Regions from separate parts of the Ligilactobacillus salivarius genome, predicted to be linked through region 1. Evidence: a T-box and tRNA genes for the amino acid it is inferred to sense, from the RefSeq annotation. Region 1 holds a T-box; the other holds one or more tRNA genes.

What was found. A T-box is a leader RNA that pairs with one kind of tRNA and senses whether it is charged. The one in region 1 lies ahead of leuS (leucine--tRNA ligase), so its partner is inferred to be a tRNA-Leu.
Region 2: it encodes a tRNA-Leu, which carries the amino acid that the T-box ahead of leuS (leucine--tRNA ligase) is inferred to sense. The anticodon was not compared.

Annotation. Positions count from the first base shown of each region.
Region 1 is NZ_CP117983.1:531,382-541,220, forward strand. Features, by position in the region: gene metK (methionine adenosyltransferase) at 1-1,187, shown strand, start outside; T-box leader at 1,238-1,445, shown strand; gene leuS (leucine--tRNA ligase) at 1,518-3,935, shown strand; gene PTA89_RS02550 (amino acid permease) at 4,178-5,515, shown strand; gene PTA89_RS02555 (putative polysaccharide biosynthesis protein) at 5,635-7,281, shown strand; gene PTA89_RS02560 (pseudouridine synthase) at 7,292-8,008, shown strand; gene PTA89_RS02565 (NAD(P)H-hydrate dehydratase) at 8,039-8,890, opposite strand; gene pepV (dipeptidase PepV) at 9,006-9,839, shown strand, end outside.
Region 2 is NZ_CP117983.1:1,286,444-1,296,282, reverse strand. Features, by position in the region: gene PTA89_RS06450 (GntR family transcriptional regulator) at 1-609, shown strand, start outside; gene PTA89_RS06445 (WecB/TagA/CpsF family glycosyltransferase) at 682-1,416, opposite strand; gene PTA89_RS06440 (nicotinate phosphoribosyltransferase) at 1,568-3,034, shown strand; gene nadE (ammonia-dependent NAD(+) synthetase) at 3,054-3,881, shown strand; gene PTA89_RS06430 (Tex family protein) at 3,951-6,122, shown strand; gene PTA89_RS06425 (SprT family protein) at 6,115-6,552, shown strand; tRNA gene PTA89_RS06420 (tRNA-Leu) at 6,599-6,684, shown strand; gene PTA89_RS06415 (beta-ketoacyl-ACP synthase III) at 6,775-7,755, shown strand; gene PTA89_RS06410 (AEC family transporter) at 7,814-8,758, shown strand; gene PTA89_RS06405 (2,3-bisphosphoglycerate-dependent phosphoglycerate mutase) at 8,780-9,454, shown strand; gene PTA89_RS06400 (bacteriocin immunity protein) at 9,624-9,839, opposite strand, start outside.

The sequences.
Region 1 (9,839 bases):
CAGAAAAACACCTTTTTACTTCTGAATCAGTTTCAGAAGGTCATCCAGATAAAATTGCAGATCAAATAAGTGATTCAATTTTAGATGCAATGTTAGAACAAGATCCTGAGGCAAGGGTCGCTGTTGAGACTACAGTAACTACAGGATTAGTAGTAGTAGTGGGTGAAGTTTCCACAACAGCACATATTGATATACAAAAAGTTGTTAGGGAAACTATAAAAGAAATTGGATACAAAAATGGTAAATATGGGTTTGATGGTGATAATTGTGCCGTCATAACAGCTATAGATGAACAATCTCCAGATATTGCTTTAGGAGTTGATAATTCTCTTGAAGTAAAAAATGGAGATGTAGATCCACTTGACCAAATTGGTGCAGGTGATCAAGGAATGATGTTTGGATATGCTATAAATGAAACACCAGAATTGATGCCATTGCCAATCTCACTTAGTCATCATTTAATGAAAAAAGTAGCTGAAGTTAGAAAAAATGGAACTTTAGCCTATTTAGGACCTGATGCTAAAGCACAAGTGACAGTTGAATATGATGACAATAATCAACCGTTAAGAATAGATACAGTTGTTTTATCTACACAACACGATGAAAATATTTCACTAGATCAAATTAGAAAAGATGTAATGGATCAAGTTATCACTAAAGTAATACCTGATAAATATTTAGATTCAAATACAAAGTATTTTATTAATCCAACTGGTCGTTTTGTAATAGGTGGACCACAAGGTGATGCTGGTTTAACTGGTAGAAAAATTATTGTTGATACTTATGGTGGATATGCTCATCATGGTGGTGGGGCATTCTCTGGTAAAGATGCTACAAAGGTAGATAGATCAGCAAGCTATGCTGCAAGATATATTGCTAAAAATATCGTAGCTGCAGGATTAGCATCTCAAGTTGAGGTTCAAATATCTTATGCAATAGGAGTAGCTCAACCAGTTTCAGTTTCCGTTAACACATTTGGTAGTGGAAAAGTTTCAAATCAAAAGTTAGTTGATGCAATTAGAAAAGTTTTTGATTTAAGACCTGCTGGAATCATCAAAATGTTAGATTTACGTAGACCTATTTATAAGAAAACTGCAGCATATGGACATTTTGGTAGAACAGATATTGATTTACCATGGGAAAAAACTGATAAGATAAATGAATTGAAGAAAGAGTTAGATTTCTAAATTTCTCTTGAAATAGATATACTATTTTGGTATTATCATTGTAAATTATAATATGAACGTAGATAAGGAATAGTAGAGTCTGTATTTTAATTTAAGAGAGTACATGGTTGGTGTGAATGTACTAAATAGAGATTTGAACTCGCCTTAGATGTTTCTTCATTGAAATTAGTAGGTGAAGACGGTACTTTCCGTTAGAAAAGAAGAGAGCTAATCATTTGATTGGAATATAGGTGGTACCGCGAGTTTTTCGTCCTATACGGAATAGTTTTATTTCGTATAGGCTTTTTTTATCTACAGAAGTTTATTATTTTTTTGAAAGGATGGAAATAGATGTCATATAAGCATATTGAAATAGAAAAAAAGTGGCAAAGATATTGGGAAGAACACAAAACATTCAAAACAACTGAAGATAATGATAAAAAGAATTATTATGCCTTAGATATGTTTCCATATCCATCTGGGCAAGGACTTCATGTAGGTCATCCTGAAGGGTATACAGCTACAGATATAATGGCTCGTATGAAGAGAATGCAAGGATATAATGTTTTACACCCAATGGGATGGGATGCATTCGGTTTACCTGCTGAACAATATGCGTTGAATACAGGGAACTCACCACGTGAATTTACTAAAAAGAATGTTAATAATTTCAGACGTCAAATTAAATCTTTAGGCTTATCATATGATTGGGATCGAGAAGTTAACACTACTGATCCTGCATACTATAAATGGACTCAATGGATTTTTGAACAATTGTATAAAAAAGGATTAGCTTATGAAGCTGAAGTTCCAGTTAACTGGAGTCCAGATTTAGGAACCGTTGTAGCCAACGAAGAAGTTATTGATGGTAAAACTGAACGTGGTGGTTTTCCTGTTATTAGAAAGCCAATGCGTCAATGGGTATTAAAAATCACAGCTTATGCTGATCGTTTAATAGATGATTTAGACGATTTAGATTGGCCAGAAGCAATTAAAGAACAACAACGTAATTGGATTGGTCGTTCAGTTGGTGCAGCAATAAACTTTCCTGTTTCAGGAGATGAAAATACAAAGATTGAGGTATTTTCTACTCGTCCAGATACAATATTTGGTGTTGCAGCTTTAGTATTGGCACCTGAACATGAATTGGTTAAGCAATTAACAACTCCTGAACATGAAAATGAGGTAGAAGCATACATAGAAAAAATATCTCATAAATCAGATTTAGAAAGAACAGATTTAGCTAAAGATAAAACAGGTGTATTTACAGGTAGTTATGTTGTAAATCCTGTAAGTGGAGAAAAATTACCTATTTGGATTGCTGATTATGTCTTAAATTCATATGGAACAGGTGCGGTAATGGTTGTTCCTGCACATGATGAACGAGATCATGAATTTGCTCAAAAGTTTGATTTGCCTATCGTACAAGTTATCGAAGGTGGAGATGTTCAAAAAGAAGCATATACTGGTGATGGAGTTCATATCAATTCTGATTTCCTAAACGGTATGGATAAAGAAGAAGCCATTGATGCTATAAATAATTGGCTAGAAGAAAATGGAGTAGGGGAAAAGAAAGTTAACTATCGTTTAAGAGATTGGTTATTCTCTAGACAACGTTATTGGGGCGAACCTATTCCTGTAATTCATTGGGAAGATGGTGAAACAACTTTAGTTCCAGAAGATGAATTACCTTTATATTTACCTAAAGCAACAGATATTAAGCCATCTGGAACTGGTGAAAGTCCATTAGCTAACTTAGATGATTGGGTAAATGTTGTTGATGAAAATGGTAGAAAAGGACGTCGTGAAACTAATACTATGCCACAATGGGCTGGTAGTTCCTGGTACTTCCTACGTTATATAGATCCACATAACAATCATGAAGTAGCAGATTATGAAAAATTAAAAGAATGGTTACCTGTAAACTTGTATGTTGGTGGTGCTGAACACGCTGTATTACATTTATTGTATGCTCGTTTTTGGCATAAATTCTTATATGATTTAGGTGTAGTTCCAACTAAAGAACCATTCCAAAAATTGGTAAACCAAGGAATGATTTTAGGTTCTAACCATGAAAAGATGTCTAAGTCTAAAGGAAATGTAGTTAATCCAGATGATATTGTTGAACAATATGGAGCAGATACATTACGCTTATACGAAATGTTCATGGGACCTTTAGATGCATCTATTCCTTGGAGTGAAGAAGGACTTGGTGGAGCACATAAGTTCATCAACCGTGTTTGGAATTTATTGATTGATGAAAATGATAATTTGCGTGACAGAGTAACTACAATTAACAATCATGATTTAGATAAGATATATAATGAAACTGTTAAAAAAGTTACAGAAGACTATGAGGCTATGCATTTTAATACTGCAATTTCCCAATTAATGGTCTTTGTTAATAATGCTTATAAAGCAGATTCATTACCATTAGAATATGTGGAAGGCTTAGTGAAATTACTATCACCAGTTGTCCCTCATATCACGGAAGAATTATGGTCTAAGCTTGGTCATGTAGGTAGCATAGCATATGCTAAATGGCCAACTTATGATGAAAGTAAGTTGGTTGAAGATGTTGTAGAAATTGTTGTTCAAATTAACGGTAAAGTAAGACAACATTTACAAGTGTCTAAAGATGCTAGTCGTGAAGAATTACAAGATCTAGCTTTGAATGACGAAAGAATAAAACAAGAACTTGCTGATAAAGAAGTTAAAAAAGTTATTGCAGTTCCTGGTAAGTTAGTATCAATTGTAGTAGCAAAATAAAATTTTAATATTAGTAATTAAGTTAAAAGATTCGTATCTCATGAAGTACGGATCTTTTTTATTATAGTTAATCTCTCTAATATGTAATACTAAAAATTTATGAAACCCAAAAAGGTGAATATTAATGGAGAGAAAAAAATATTTATTCGGAAGTATACTTGCTACTTAAAGGAATTTTTTATAAAATGGTAGTTACAATATAAAAATTTTCTGAAAATCCTAAATTATAAAGGAGATTTTACATGAAAAATGAATTATCTCGAGCTTTAACACATCGGCATGTCCAGATGATAGCAATTGGTGGCGCGATAGGTACAGGGTTGTTCTTGGGATCAGGTTCAGCAATTCAAAAGGCAGGACCAGCTCTGATATTAGCCTACTTAATTGCGGGTATTTTTTGTTTTTTTATGATGCGTGCAATTGGTGAATTAATTTTATCTGATAAAAGTAAAAATTCATTTATTGAATTTGTTAAGGTATACATGGGAAGAGGATGGGAGTTCATTATAGGATGGACTTATTGGTTATGTTGGGCAAGTTTGGCAATGGCTGACTTAACTGCTAGTGGTATTTATTTAAGATATTGGTTTCCGAATCTTCCTCAATGGTTGACAGCATTGATAATCATTCTTGTTCTATTAATTTTCAACTTACTCAGTGTAGGATTATTTGGTGAATTAGAATCGTGGTTTTCTAGTATTAAAGTTTTAGCGATTTTAGCATTAATAGGTACAGGTATTATCTTATTGCTCACCCAGGCAAATGTAGGCGGGAATGAAGTTAGTATCATGAATTTATTTAATCATGGTGGCTTCTTTCCTAAAGGGGCAATAGGATTTATGGCAGCTTTTCCAATGGTTATATTTGCTTTTACTGGTATTGAAATGGTCGGTCTAGCTTCTGGAGAAACAGCTAATCCAGAAAAAGATATTCCACAAGCAATCAATACATTACCTTTTAGAATAGGATTGTTCTATATAGGTTCAATGTTCGTATTGATGTGTATTTATCCTTGGAATGAAATTGTTACAACTTCTAGTCCATTTGTGCAAGTATTTAATGGAATTGGTATCAAATTTGCTGCTGGAATTATCAATTTTGTAGTATTAACAGCTGCATTATCAGCATGTAATAGTGCGATTTTTAGCACAAGTAGAACTTTATTTGTTTTGTCACATAGTGGTCATGCACCTAAATCTTTTGGTCAAACTAATAATCGGAGTATCCCAGTTAAATCATTGTTATTCTCTTCAAGTTCATTATTTTTAATAGTTATATTGAATTATGTACTACCTAAGAGTATTTTTGATATTATTTCTGGTGTAGCAACAGTTAGCTTTGTTTTTGTATGGATTGCATTAGTTTGGTGTCACTATCAATATCGAAAAAATAGCCCAAATAATAATGAAAAAATTTTTCCGATGCCATTGTATCCGGTAAGTAATGTTATAACAATAATCTTTTTTGTTTTAGTATTAGTTTTATTAACTTTTAATACCAATACATTAATGTCACTTATCTTTTCAATAGTTTGGTTTGGAATTTTGGGAGCAATATATTTCTTTAAAGCTAGAAAGTAGTTTATAAAGCTGGTTAGAATTATCCTAACTGGCTTTTTTAAATGCTTATTTGCAGTCATTAGTAAAATGATTTAAAATTAATGGGCTAAGTATTTTTTGGAAGTAGGAATTACATAAAAATGAATGATAATAATGAACAAATAAAAAAAGATTTAGAAGAAACTTCTTCTAAAGAAAAAATGTTGAAAGGCTCAGCTTGGATGACAGCTGGGAGTATTTTTTCTAGAATTCTGGGAGCAATTTATATTATTCCATGGGCAACTTGGTTTGGAGTTAATTATTTACAAGCAAATGCCTTATTTACTAAGGGATATACTGTTTATGCATTATTTTTGATGCTGTCTACTGCTGGAATTCCATCTGCAGTGGGTAAACAAGTTGCACATTATAATTCTCTTAATGAATATGGAATCGGTAGGCGATTATTTAAGCGAAGTTTAGGTGTAATGATGTTTTTAGGAATTATCAGTGCAATGATTTTATGGTTTATTGCTCCATTAATTTCTCAAGGGGATGTGGCAGTTATTCCTGTATATCGTTCTTTAGCAGTTACATTGCTATTGATTCCAGTAATGAGTTTAACTAGGGGTTTTTTCCAAGGATATTTTGATATGGCTCCGTTCGCTATATCACAATTAGTAGAACAAGTTGCTAGAATTGTTTATATGTTAGCAGCAACATATTTAATTACTCAAGTGTTACATGGAAGCTATCAAAGTGCAGTGGTTCAATCAACTTTTGCAGCTTTTATTGGTGCGATTGGTGGCTTATTAGTTTTACTGTGGCATTATTGGCGTAAGCGACCAACTATGAATTATCTTTTAGCTCATAGTAATAATAAGTTGGAAGTTTCTGACAAAAAATTAATAAAGGAAATATTGTATCAATCGATACCTTTTATCATTATTGGTTCAACTACAACTTTGTATAATTTATTTGATCAATTTAGTTTTCCAACAATTATGAGTTTTGTTACTAATTATAGTACTAAAGAAATTAATGCATTATATGCTTTATTTGCGGGAAATGCCAATAAATTGATAATGATTACTATTTCAGTTGCTGCTGCGATGGCTGACACTGCAATTCCATTATTGTCTCAAGCTGTTACAAAAAATGATAATGAAGAAGTTTCAGCTGCTTTATTAGATTCGATAGAATTATTCTTTTTTGTAATGTTACCTTGTTCTTTTGGAATGGCTGCAGTTTCCAGACCACTATATGTTTTATTCTATCCATATGATTATACAGGTATCTTTGTATTAGCCTTTTCATCATATATAGCTTTAGCATTAGGCTTATTTATGGTTTTAGCAGCATTACTTCAAGGAATATATGAAAATACAATAGCAATTAAATTTGCGGTAATTGGAATGATTGTCAAAGTTATAATACAATTCCCATTAACAGCATTTTTACATGTATATGGTCCTTTAGCAGCTACAGGTATAGGAATGACCGTAAGTAATGTATTAATTTTTAGATACTTGTATTTCAAATATAATTTAAATATTAATAAATTACAGAAAAATACTAATATGATGATGTTATTCAGCCTATTTATGTTTATTGTAGTACTCGTTATATCTTTTGCTTTAGGAAAAGTAACAAATACATATAGCAAATTCCAATCCACTATTGTGCTAATAATTGGAGCGGGAATTGGAGGATATATTTATGCTTTCTTAAGTTTGAAGGCAAGACTAGCTGATGATATTTTAGGTGCTAGAGCTAACTTTTTAAGAAGAATATTAAGAATTAAATAGCGTGATGTATATGAGATTAGATAAGTTTTTAAGTCAAACAGGAAAGTTCACAAGAGCGGAAGCAAAAAAGGTTATAAAGTCTAAGAGAGTAAGGTTAAATGGTGAAGTTGTCAAAGACGGAAAGATAAAAATAAACGAAGACTCAGATAAAATTTTTTTAGATGGGGAACTTTTAGCCTTGAATAACAAAGAAGTATATTATATGTTAAATAAGCCTGTGGGAGTCGTATCAGCTACCAAAGATGATAAAGATAAGACGGTAATTGATTTGATAGATTCTCCTGGAAGAAAAGAAGATTTATTTCCTGTAGGTAGACTGGATAAAGAAACAACAGGGCTATTAATCATTACAAATGATGGAAAATTTGCTCATAATATTATTTCTCCTAAAAAACATATACCTAAAACGTATGAGGCAGTAGTTACTGGAAAAATATCAGAAAAAGAGGTTAAAATATTTTCCCAAGGTATGGAATTAGCCAATGGGGATAAATTACAACCTGCACACCTTGATGTAATATCGTATTCTAAAAAAGATGATACAAGTAAGGTTAGGGTTATCATTCATGAAGGAAAATATCACCAGGTTAGACGAATGTTTGGAGCAGTGTCTCAAAGAGTGTTAGAACTAGATAGAGTAAAGATAGGACTGCTTGAATTAGATGATACTTTGGAAAGAGGAGAATATAGAGAGTTGACAGAAAAAGAATTAAATTTAATAAAATAAGGAGAAGAGGACTAAATTTGTCCCTTCTCCTTATTTTTGTTCAGAAATAACTTTCAACATCGTTTTTTGAATCTTTTTAATAATATCTGTTGGTAATGTTACATAGTATTTATGAGATAAGTTTTCAGCTATATAGCTGTGTAAATAAACAGCCGCATTAATTCTTTCATCTAGTGAACTATCTTTAAATTGTGTGATAAATGCGACTAAGATACCAGTTAATATATCTCCCATACCACCAGTCGACATAAAAGGACCACCAATTGTTAAATTATCAACAGTGCCTGATTGATGATAAATAGTAGTATGGTGCTTTTTTAAAATAACAGTAGCATTTAGTAATGTTTGTTTTTGTAAGTTGATGTCATCAATTTGTTTATCTATAGGAATACCAGATAGTCTTTGCCATTCCATTTGGTGAGGAGTAAAAATAATTTTTTTATCATTAGTAATCAATTCTTTTAAGGAATCATTTTCAGATATGAGAGTGATTGCTGAGCCGTCAATTATGCAAAGTTGATTATCAGAGATATTACTTAATGTAACTTCAAGAACTTCTTTAGCTCTATTATCAGTACCTAATCCAGGACCTACAACTACTGCATCAGCTGTTGAAATAGAAGTTGTAAGAGATACCTTGTCAAAAAAATTAATAAACATTGCTTCTGGTACAACGGAATGTAATGAAGATAGATTTTCTTTGTTAGTTGCAACGGTTACTAGACCAGCTCCAGCATGGACAGCAGCAGAAGCAGCCATAATTATAGCTCCACCATAGTTAATATTTCCGCCAACGAGCAATACTCTACCAAAATTACCTTTATGACTGTTAGGCTCACGTTTTTTAATAACCTTTTGTAAAATATCAAGTGTAATCTCCATAAATAGTACACCAGCCTTTTTTTAAGATATAATTATTATAATTCAAAATTCGTTTATTTTGAAAAAATTATGCTATTATTAAATAGTAAACATTTTTTAGGAGATGAATTATAGAATGGCAATAGATTGGAAAGCAGAAGTTGAAAAAAGACGAGACGATATTCTCGAAGATTTAAAAACAATGCTTCGAATTGAAAGTGTACGAGATGAGAGCATAGCAACAGCTGATGCACCTTTAGGACCAGGACCCAAAGAAGCTCTAGATGCTTTTTTGAATATTGGTAAACGTGATGGATTTGAAGTTGAAGAATTTGATGGTATGGCTGGACACATTAAATTTGGAGATGGTAAAGAAGATTTAGGTATTCTAGCACACGTTGACGTAATGCCAGCAGGTAAAGGTTGGGATACAGATCCATTTGATCCAGTTATTAAAGATGGAAAATTATATGCTCGTGGTGCCTCTGATGATAAAGGACCAAGTATGGCAGCATATTATGGACTAAAAATTGTTAAAGAATTAGGACTACCAGTTAAAAAGAGTGTACGTTTTATTTTAGGTACTGATGAAGAAAGTAGTTGGAGAGGAATGACTCACTACTTTGAAAAAATGCCTAAACCAACAATTGGTTTTTCACCAGATGCATTTTTCCCAATCATCAATGGTGAAAAAGGTAATTTCAGTATGCTTGTAAAATTCGATGGTAAAAATGGTGATGAATTAAAATTATTATCCTTTGATTCTGGTTTACGTGACAACATGGTTCCACGCGATGCAGTAGCCGTTGTTGAAGGTAATGATCTTGAAAGTATGGCTGCTGATTTCAAGCAATATGTTGCTGAAAATAGTGTTTTAAGTGGCGATGCAGAAATTAAAGATGGAAAATTAGAATTATCCTTAATTGGTAAGGCTGCTCATGCACAAGAACCACGTAATGGCGAAAATGCA
Region 2 (9,839 bases), 760 kb from region 1:
GAAAGAGAACTAGCTGAAAATTTTTCTGTTAGTAGAATGACTTTACGTCAAGCTATTCAAACTTTAGTGGACGAAGGAATCCTTGAGAGAAAAATTGGCTCAGGAACTTTTGTAGCAAGAAAAAAAGTTCAGGAAAAAATGTCTGGAATTACGAGTTTTACAGAAATTACAGAAGCTCAAGGGAAAGTACCAACTAGTAAAACCGTCTCTTATTTAATTACTATTCCCTCACTAAGTGAAAGTGAAAAATTGAATTTAGATGATAATCAGAAAGTCTTAAGGATGGAAAGAATTAGATTTGCTGATGATGTGCCTATTTGTTTTGAAGTGGCCACAGTACCATTAGAATTGGTAAAGGATTATGACAAAACTCAGATTACTTCATCTTTATATAGAACTCTAGAAGAAAATGGGTTAATTATTGGTCATGCTCAACAAACGGTATCTGCTATGTTAGCTTCAGAAAGAATAGCGGACTTTTTACAATTAAAGAAAGGTGATGCTATTTTAAGGTTAAGACAAGTTTCTTTCTTACAAGATGGAAGTCCTTTTGAGTATGTACGTACCCAATATGCAGGTGATAGGTACGAATTTTATTTAGAAAAATAGTGTAGCAATAAAATAATGGCTTAGAATCAATGTTGTGAGTAACATGATTTTAAGCCATTTTTGTATACTAACTTATTTTTTTAAGAATTTTTCTCTGTATATGAGTAACATGTATTTAGGTAGAGCCATCATTCTAATTATTCGTTGAGGTTCTTGAAGAAGACGATAAAACCATTCTAAATGGTGTTTTTGCCAAAAAATTGGTGCACGTTTTGAGTATCCGGCTAGGACATCGAAACTACCACCGACTCCCATCCAAATAGAATCAGAAATATGGCGATACTTGTTAATAAAAAATTCTTGCTTAGGAAATCCTAGTGCTACAAAAATAATATCTGGGTTACTATTCTTTATTGTTTCGACAATATAGCTATCATCTTTAAAATAACCATCATTGATTCCAGCAATATGGATTCCTGGGTAAGTTTCCTTAATTTTTGAAGATAATGTCTGTGCAACTTCAGGTTTAGCACCTAAAAAATAAATTTTCATATGTTCTTGATTTGCCCAAGAAAGTAGTGAAAGCATAGTATCATAACCTGTAACTCTTTCAGGAAGAGGCTTTTTAAGAATTTTAGCCCCTTTAATAATTCCAATGCCATCAGCAACAACATAGTCTGCAGAATTTATAATACTAGCATATTCTTTATCTTTTCTAGCAGCAAGTACAATCTCAGGATTAGCAGTAACTACAAAACGATTCAAGTGAAGATTAGAGTCAGTTTTTAATTGATCTACAAACTGCTTGTTAGTTATTGACAGAAAATTAATTCCTAAGATATTTACGAGTTTTGATTTATTAAACATAGAATCCTCTTTCAAATAGAATTTAAATTAATTATACAATATTTTTAGACGATATTTACTAAAAGTGATAAAATAAAAGTTAAATTAGTAATTCGTACATTTTGTATGAAAATATAACCCAGTTCATAGTAACTGAGGAGGACATAGAGTTATGAAAAAAACATTACCAGATGATAGTTATACTTTACATACTGATTTGTATCAATTAAATATGATTGAGACATATTGGAGAAAGGGTATTGACCAGAAAAAAGCAATTTTTGAAGTTTTCTTTAGAGATTTGCCTTTTGATAATGGTTATGCTATTTTTGCTGGTTTGGAACGACTTGTTTCCTATATCAATAAGTTGAAATTTACTGAGACAGATTTGGAATACTTACGGGATGAAGTTGGTTACAAAGATGATTTTATTGATTATCTTAGAAATTTCAAATTTACTGCTACAATTCGTTCTGTTGTTGAAGGAGAAGTCGTTTTTAACAAAGAACCATTAATTCAAGTTGAGGGTCCTTTGGTAGATTGTCAGTTAGTTGAGACTGCTATTTTAAATATTGTAAATTATCAAACTTTGATAGCAACTAAAGCTGCTAGAATTCGTTCTGTTGTTGGAAATGATGCTTTAATGGAATTTGGTACTAGACGTGCTCAAGAACTAGATGCAGCCATCTGGGGAACAAGAGCAGCTTATATTGGTGGTTTTGATGCTACAAGTAATGTACGTGCAGGAAAGATTTTTGGTATTCCTGCTAGTGGTACCCATGCTCATGCACTCGTACAAGCATATCGTAATGATTATGAAGCATTTAAAGCATATGCAACTACACATAAAGATTGTGTATTCTTAGTAGATACATATGATACATTGAAGAGTGGTGTTCCAAATGCTATCAGAGTCGCTAAAGAAATGGGCGATAAGATTAATTTCTTAGGTGTAAGAATAGACTCTGGTGACATGGCTTATATATCTAAACGTGTGCGCGAACAATTAGATGAAGCAGGATTTAAAGATGCTAAAATATATGCTTCAAATGACCTAGATGAAAAAACAATCATGAACTTGAAAATGCAAGGTGCTAAGATTAGTGTTTGGGGTGTAGGTACTAAGTTAATAACAGCTTATGACCAACCAGCCTTAGGTGCGGTATATAAGATGGTAGCCATTGAAGATGAAAATGGTGAAATGGAAGATACTATTAAGATTTCAAGTAATGCTAGCAAGGTTTCTACACCTGGTCGTAAGCAAGTATGGAGAATTAATAAGAAGGCTGATGGAAAGTCTGAAGGAGATTACGTTGCTTTATGGTATGAAGATCCACGTAATGAAGAAGAATTATACATGTTCCATCCTCAATATACTTATATTAACAAGAAAGTCAAAGATTTTACTGCAAGACCTTTATTAAAAGATATTTTTGTTGATGGTGAACAAGTATATGACTTACCATCCTTGAATGAAATTAAACAATATGCCCATGAAAGATTGGATAGTTTGTGGGAAGAATATCGTCGAGAATTGAATCCACAAGAATATCCTGTTGATTTATCTAAAGATTGTTATGATAATAAGATGAAGATAATCCATGATATTCATGAAAAAATTAATAGTGGTAAAATTTAAAAGAGAAGAAGGTTTAATTATGCGCCCTTTACAAGAGAGAATTATCAATGAATTGAAAGTAAAGCCAGAAATTAATGCGGAAGAAGAAATTCGTCGTTCAGTAGATTTTCTAAAAGATTATTTGAAAAAACATCCATTTCTAAAAGCATTAGTGTTGGGAATATCTGGTGGACAAGATTCTACCCTAGCTGGAAAGTTATCTCAAATGGCGATTTCTGAATTGCGTGAAGAAACAGGCGACGATGCTTATCAATTTATTGCTGTACGATTACCTTATGGAGATCAAGCTGATGAACAAGATGCTATGGATGCAATTGAATTTATGCAAGCTGATAAGACTGTTAGAGTAAATATAAAACAAGCAGCTGATGCAATGGTTCAAAGTATCGAAGAAAATGGACTTGAAATTAGTGACTTTAATAAGGGTAATATTAAGGCACGTGAAAGAATGATTGCTCAATATGGAATTGCTGGTGCTGTTTCAGGAGCAGTGGTAGGTACAGATCATGCAGCTGAAGCAATTACAGGTTTCTATACCAAGTATGGTGATGGTGGTGCAGACATTACTCCACTTTGGCGTTTAGATAAACGTCAGGGAAGAGCGATGTTAGAATTATTGAATGCACCTGAACATTTATACAAGAAAGTTCCAACTGCTGATTTGGAAGAAGATAGACCAGCCTTACCTGATGAAGTTGCCTTAGGTGTTACTTATAACGATATTGATGATTATCTAGAAGGTAAAGAAGTAGCTGATAATGTAGCAGAAAAAATTGAAAATTGGTTCTTAAAAACAGAACATAAACGTCATATGCCAATTAATGTATACGATACATTTTGGAAATAGATGTTTTTTAAAAGTTAGGTAAGTTCTAAGACAAGCCTAACTTTTTTATTATGAGAAAGGAAAGTATCGATGGATAAAAAAGTTTTAAAATTAACTAATGCTGAATTAAAGTATAATCCTAAAAAAATAGAAAAAGTAATTGAATTGCTAGAAGAAGGAAATACTATTCCTTTTATAGCTAGATATAGAAAAGAACTAACTGGAAGTTTAGATGAAGTCCAATTAAGAGAAATCCAAGTAACTTATCAAAGAAATGAAAAGATAGAAACACGTAAGAGTGAAGTTCTTAAGAAAATTTCAGAACAGAATAAACTTACAGAAGATATAAGAAATAAAATAAATAATGCAAGTACTCTTCAAGAGGTCGAAGATATTTATTTACCTTATAAGAAGAAAAGAAAAACTAAAGCACAAAAGGCAGTTGCAAATGGATTAGAACCATTAGCTAAGTGGTTATTGAGAGTAAATAGCGATGCGCCAATGGTAGAAGCTAAGAAGTATCTTAATAAAGAAGTACCTGATGAAGAAGTTGCCTTAAATGGTGCTGTTGATATTTTAGCAGAAGCATTTGGTGAAGAAGCACAATTAAGAGATTGGGTGCGAAAGCAAATGTCTAGAAAAGGAGTATTAATTGCTAAGGAAAAAGATAGTAAGAAAGATGAAAATGGTACCTATGAAGATTACTATGATTTCGAACAAGTAGTGTCTAAATTAACATCATATCGAATTCTAGCAATTAACCGCGGTGAAAAAGAAGGAATTTTACGAGTAAAAATAAGTACAGATGACGATTATGCGCTAAGATATTTACATTCTAGAATAATTGGTAGTAAGAAAAGTACAAGTAATGACTATGTAGAAATGGCATATACTGAAGCGTATAAAAAATTTATCAAACCTGCCATTGAAAGAGAGCTTCGAGCAACTTTAACTGAAAAAGCTGAAAATGAGGCTATTAAAGTTTTTGGTGAGAATTTGTACAATTTATTAATGCAAGCTCCTTTGAAAAATAAAATTATTTTAGGAATGGATCCAGCATTTAGAACTGGTTGTAAATTAGCGATTATTGATGAGACTGGGAAATTTTTAGTTAAAGATGTGATTTATCCACATGAAAAGCATAAAGGCGAGAAACCAAATCCTGAATTAAGAAAAGAAGCTGCTGAAAAATTAGAGACATTGATAAATAGATATAATGTTGACATGATAGCAATTGGGAATGGTACAGCAAGTCGAGAATCAGAAAAATTTGTAGCAGAAGTTTTAAAGAAGATAGATAAAGAAGTATATTACGTAATTGTAAATGAATCAGGAGCTTCTGTATATTCAGCAAGTGAAATAGCAAGAGATGAATTCCCGAATTTTAACGTAGAAGAACGTTCGGCTGTAAGTATAGCTCGAAGATTGCAAGATCCTTTAGCAGAATTAATAAAGATTAATCCTGAATCAATTGGTGTGGGACAATACCAGCATGATTTACCACAAAAGCAACTAGATAGCGAAGTTGAAGCGACTGTTGAAACTGCAGTTAATAAAGTTGGTGTGAATTTGAATACAGCTAGTATCCAATTACTAACCTATATTTCTGGATTGAATAAAACAACAGCTCAAAATATTATTCTTTATCGTGAAGAAAATGGAAAATTTCAAAATCGAAAAGAGTTAAAAAAGGTTCCTAGATTAGGTCCTAAAGCTTATGAGCAGGCGGCAGGCTTTTTAAGGATTATTGATGGGAATGAGTCTCTAGATAATACAGATATACATCCAGAAAGTTACACGCTAGCAGAAAAATTGATAAAGGATCTAGGTATTACTAAAGAAGATATGGGTACTAACACTATAAACGATAAGTTAGCGAAATTTAATGTTGAAAGATATGCAATAGATAATGAATTAGAAGTAATAACTGTTAAAGATATTGTAAAAAGTTTGATGAAACCAGGGCGCGATGGTCGAGAAAGTATGCCAATGCCTTTATTGAAATCAGATATTTTAAAAATAGAAGATTTAAAAGCAGGAATGCAACTAGAGGGTACGGTAAGAAATGTTGTTGATTTTGGAGCATTTGTTGATATTGGTGTAAAACAAGATGGACTAGTGCATTTATCAAAACTAAGTAAGAAATATGTTTCTAATCCACGAGATGTAGTTGCGGTAGGACAGATAGTTACTGTTTGGGTTGAAGATGTTGATCTAAATAGAAAGAGAATTCAATTAACAATGGTAAATCCAAATGAATAATAGAGAACTATTAGAACTAACTCGAAAAATTTCTAATTCTTATTTTAATAGAGAATTTAAGCACGAAATAAAGTTTAATAGTAGGTTGAGGACAACTGGGGGACGGTATTTTTTAAGTAATCATAATATAGATATTAATCCTAGGATGTTAACAGAATGTGATATGGATACTTTGATAGGTGTCATTAAACACGAACTATGCCATTATCATCTCCATATTAATGGTTATGGGCATCAGCATAGGGATAAAGATTTTAAAATATTATTGAAAAAAGTTGGAGGTTTAAGATATGCTCCAACTTTAAAGGCAAGCTATAAAGATATTTATGTTTGCCAAAATTGTGGAAAAAAGTATTATCGACAAAGAAAAATAAATACTAGCAAATATGTATGTTCTCATTGTCACGGGAAATTAAAATTAATTGAATAAGCACTTGCTAAATAGGGTTAAACTTGATATAATTATCTCTGTTGTCGCGGGTATGGCGGAATTGGCAGACGCGTCAGACTAAGGATCTGGTGGGCATTATTGCCCGTGATGGTTCGAATCCATTTACCCGCATACAGAGGTGAGCATAGGAGTCTATATTGGCTACTATGCTTTTTTATTTTATAATATATTTTGATGACTAAAAATAAAGTGAGGTTCTTTATGAATAAGGGAATAAAAATGGTATCTATAGCAGGTTACCTACCTGATAATGTTGTGACAAATGATGACTTGAGCAAAATTATGGAAACATCTGATGAGTGGATTCAAAGTCATACAGGTATTAAGCAAAGGTACTATGCTTTTAATGAAAATACGTCAGATTTAGCTACTGAAGTAGGAAAAAAACTTCTAGAAAGAGCAAATCTTAAGCCAGAGGACATAGATTTGTTAATTGTATCAACTATCTCTCCAGATGCAATTACACCATCTACAGCAGCTATTGTAGAGAAGAAGTTAAATTTAAAGTCAGCTTTTGCCTTTGATATTTCTGCAGCTTGTGCTGGGTTTATCTATGCTTTAAGTACAGCCCATAAATTTTTAGTTTCAGGTTTATATCGTCGAGCAATGGTAATTAGTGCTGAAACAAATTCTAAAATGATGGATTTTAAGGATAGAACATCAGCTGTTTTCTTTGGCGATGGTGCTGCTGGAATGATTGTAGAGGCGACTGATGATGAAAAAGAAAACATTTATTTATCTGAGAAATTGGTTACGGTAGGAAATGAGGAAGTTATTCATAGTGGTAGAATTACTCCTCTTAAGGAAATATCTAGTGATAATTATCCAAGTATGGACGCTTTTTATCAGAATGGAAGAGAAGTTTATAATTTTGTAACAACAGATATAGTTAAGCATATTAAGGAGTTTTTAGAGACAAATAAAGTGAACTCCAAAGATTTATCGTATGTTGTAACTCATCAGGCTAATTTACGATTGATAGAAATTATATCAAAAGAGATTGAAGTTCCTCTAAATAGGGTGGCGACTGATGTTAAGGAATGTGGTAATACTTCTTCTGTTGGAATACCATTAGCCTTGGCTAGAAAGTTTGAAGATGAAAATATAACAGGTAAAGTTCTATTAACAGGTTTTGGTGCTGGTTTAGCTTATGGATCTATTCTTTTAGAATTTGGTGAATAATTGATGATAATTGTATGTTATACTATTCATTAATTAAGGATAGAGAAAGAGTGATTAGATGGCAGTATTTTTCCAGAGTATCTCCGGTGTATTAGTAATCTTGGTAATGATTGCTGTGGGATATTTTTTAGAGCAAAAGGGATGGTTTGATGATAAATCAACCAAATTAATTGCTAAAATCGTTACCCAAGTATCATTACCTTGTTATATGTTGGGGACAATTGTTAGTAAATTTTCAGCTAAAGAATTATTACGAATGATACCTGATTTGAGATTCCCGGTAATTTCGATGTTAATTTTGATGGGAATTGCTTTTGCCGTTGTTCATATTTTTAAAATCCAGGATAAACATGCGGGTTTATTTACTTCAATGTTTTTTAACTCTAATACAGTTTTTGTAGGTTTACCGATTAATATGGCCTTATTTGGTAATAAAAGTATCCCCTATGTATTAATTTATTATATGGCTAATACAACATTTTTTTGGACAATTGGTACTTACTTAATCCAAAGAGATGGTGATAAGAAAACAGCTTTTGATTTAAAAAGAACATTAGGTAAAATATTTTCACCTCCATTGTTGGGATTTATAGTTGGGGTTATCTTTGTATTGTTAAAAGTGAAATTACCGACATTTGTTAACTCAGATTTATTATATCTAGGTAATTTGACAATACCATTGTCTATGATTTTTATTGGTATTTCAATTTCTAAAGCAGGACTTAATAGAATCTCTATTGGAAAAGATAATCTTTTGTTGTTATTAGGGAGATTTATTTTAGCTCCTCTAATGATGTACATACTAGTTACACCTACTAATATTCCTTTGTTAATGAAGCAAGTATTTATTTTACAAGCAGCGATGCCAGTTATGACGAATGCTCCTGTTGTAGCTAACTTATATGGAGCAGATTCGGAATATGCAGCTGTAATGGTTACAGAAACCACGTTAACATCATTAATTGTTGTTCCAATATTGATGGTAATAACGCAAAATATCTGATAGATAAGAGAGTGATGAATTTTGGTTAAGCTTGTATTGCTTAGACATGGGGAAAGTACGGCTAATGAGGCAAATATTTATACTGGTTGGTCAGATGTTCCATTGACAATTAAAGGTTGTGAACAAGCTAAAGTTGCAGGAAAAAAATTAAAAGAAGAAAATATTACTTTTACTAAAGCTCATACTTCTTTGTTAGAGAGAGCTATAAAAACGGGAATGATTGTATTAGATGAAATTAATCAGTCATGGATACCACTTGAAAAGACTTGGAGATTAAACGAACGTCATTATGGAGCATTGAGGGGATTAAATAAAGAATTTACAAAGCGTAAATATGGAAAACACCAAGTTGCTTTATGGAGACGATCGTTTGATACCGTTCCTCCTATGTTGGATGAAAGGATAGAAGAACCTAAATATAAGAAATATCCTTCTACAATTATTCCACGTGCAGAAAGTTTAAAGGATGCTTACAATCGAATACTACCATATTGGGTTGATGAGATAGCACCTGAGTTATTACATGGAAATAATCAAATTGTGATTGCTCATGGAAGTACGTTAAGAGCAATGATTAAATATATTGAAATTATTAGCGATGAAGGAATTGATGGCGTAGAAGTTGCTAATGCTGAACCAATTATTTATGAATTAGATAATAAACTTCGAGTAATCTCAAAGAAAATATTAAAATGAAAAATTAATGTGAATATTGAATATAGTTGACTAATTTTTTGTTGTTAGGAAAAAAGCTCTATGAGGAACTAGTAGTTTTCATAGAGCTTTTTATACTTAGAAATACAAAAAGACAACTTCATTAGAATATGAAGTTGCCCTAGTATTAACGATAATTAAAATTCTTCAATTAATGACGAGGAATTTCTTCGAAAATGCTATAGAATTGAGATTTAGCAGAGTAGTCAGCCATATAGACACCATTTAAACCAGCTCTTTGTCCCAAGACGCCAATATCAGCAATTAATTTTTCTTCATTAGTTGGAAAGTGAATTCGTCCAGCTAAAGCTACACTACGAATGTAATTAACCAATCGATTAAGTAATGCTTCAGGATTTTTAGTTTC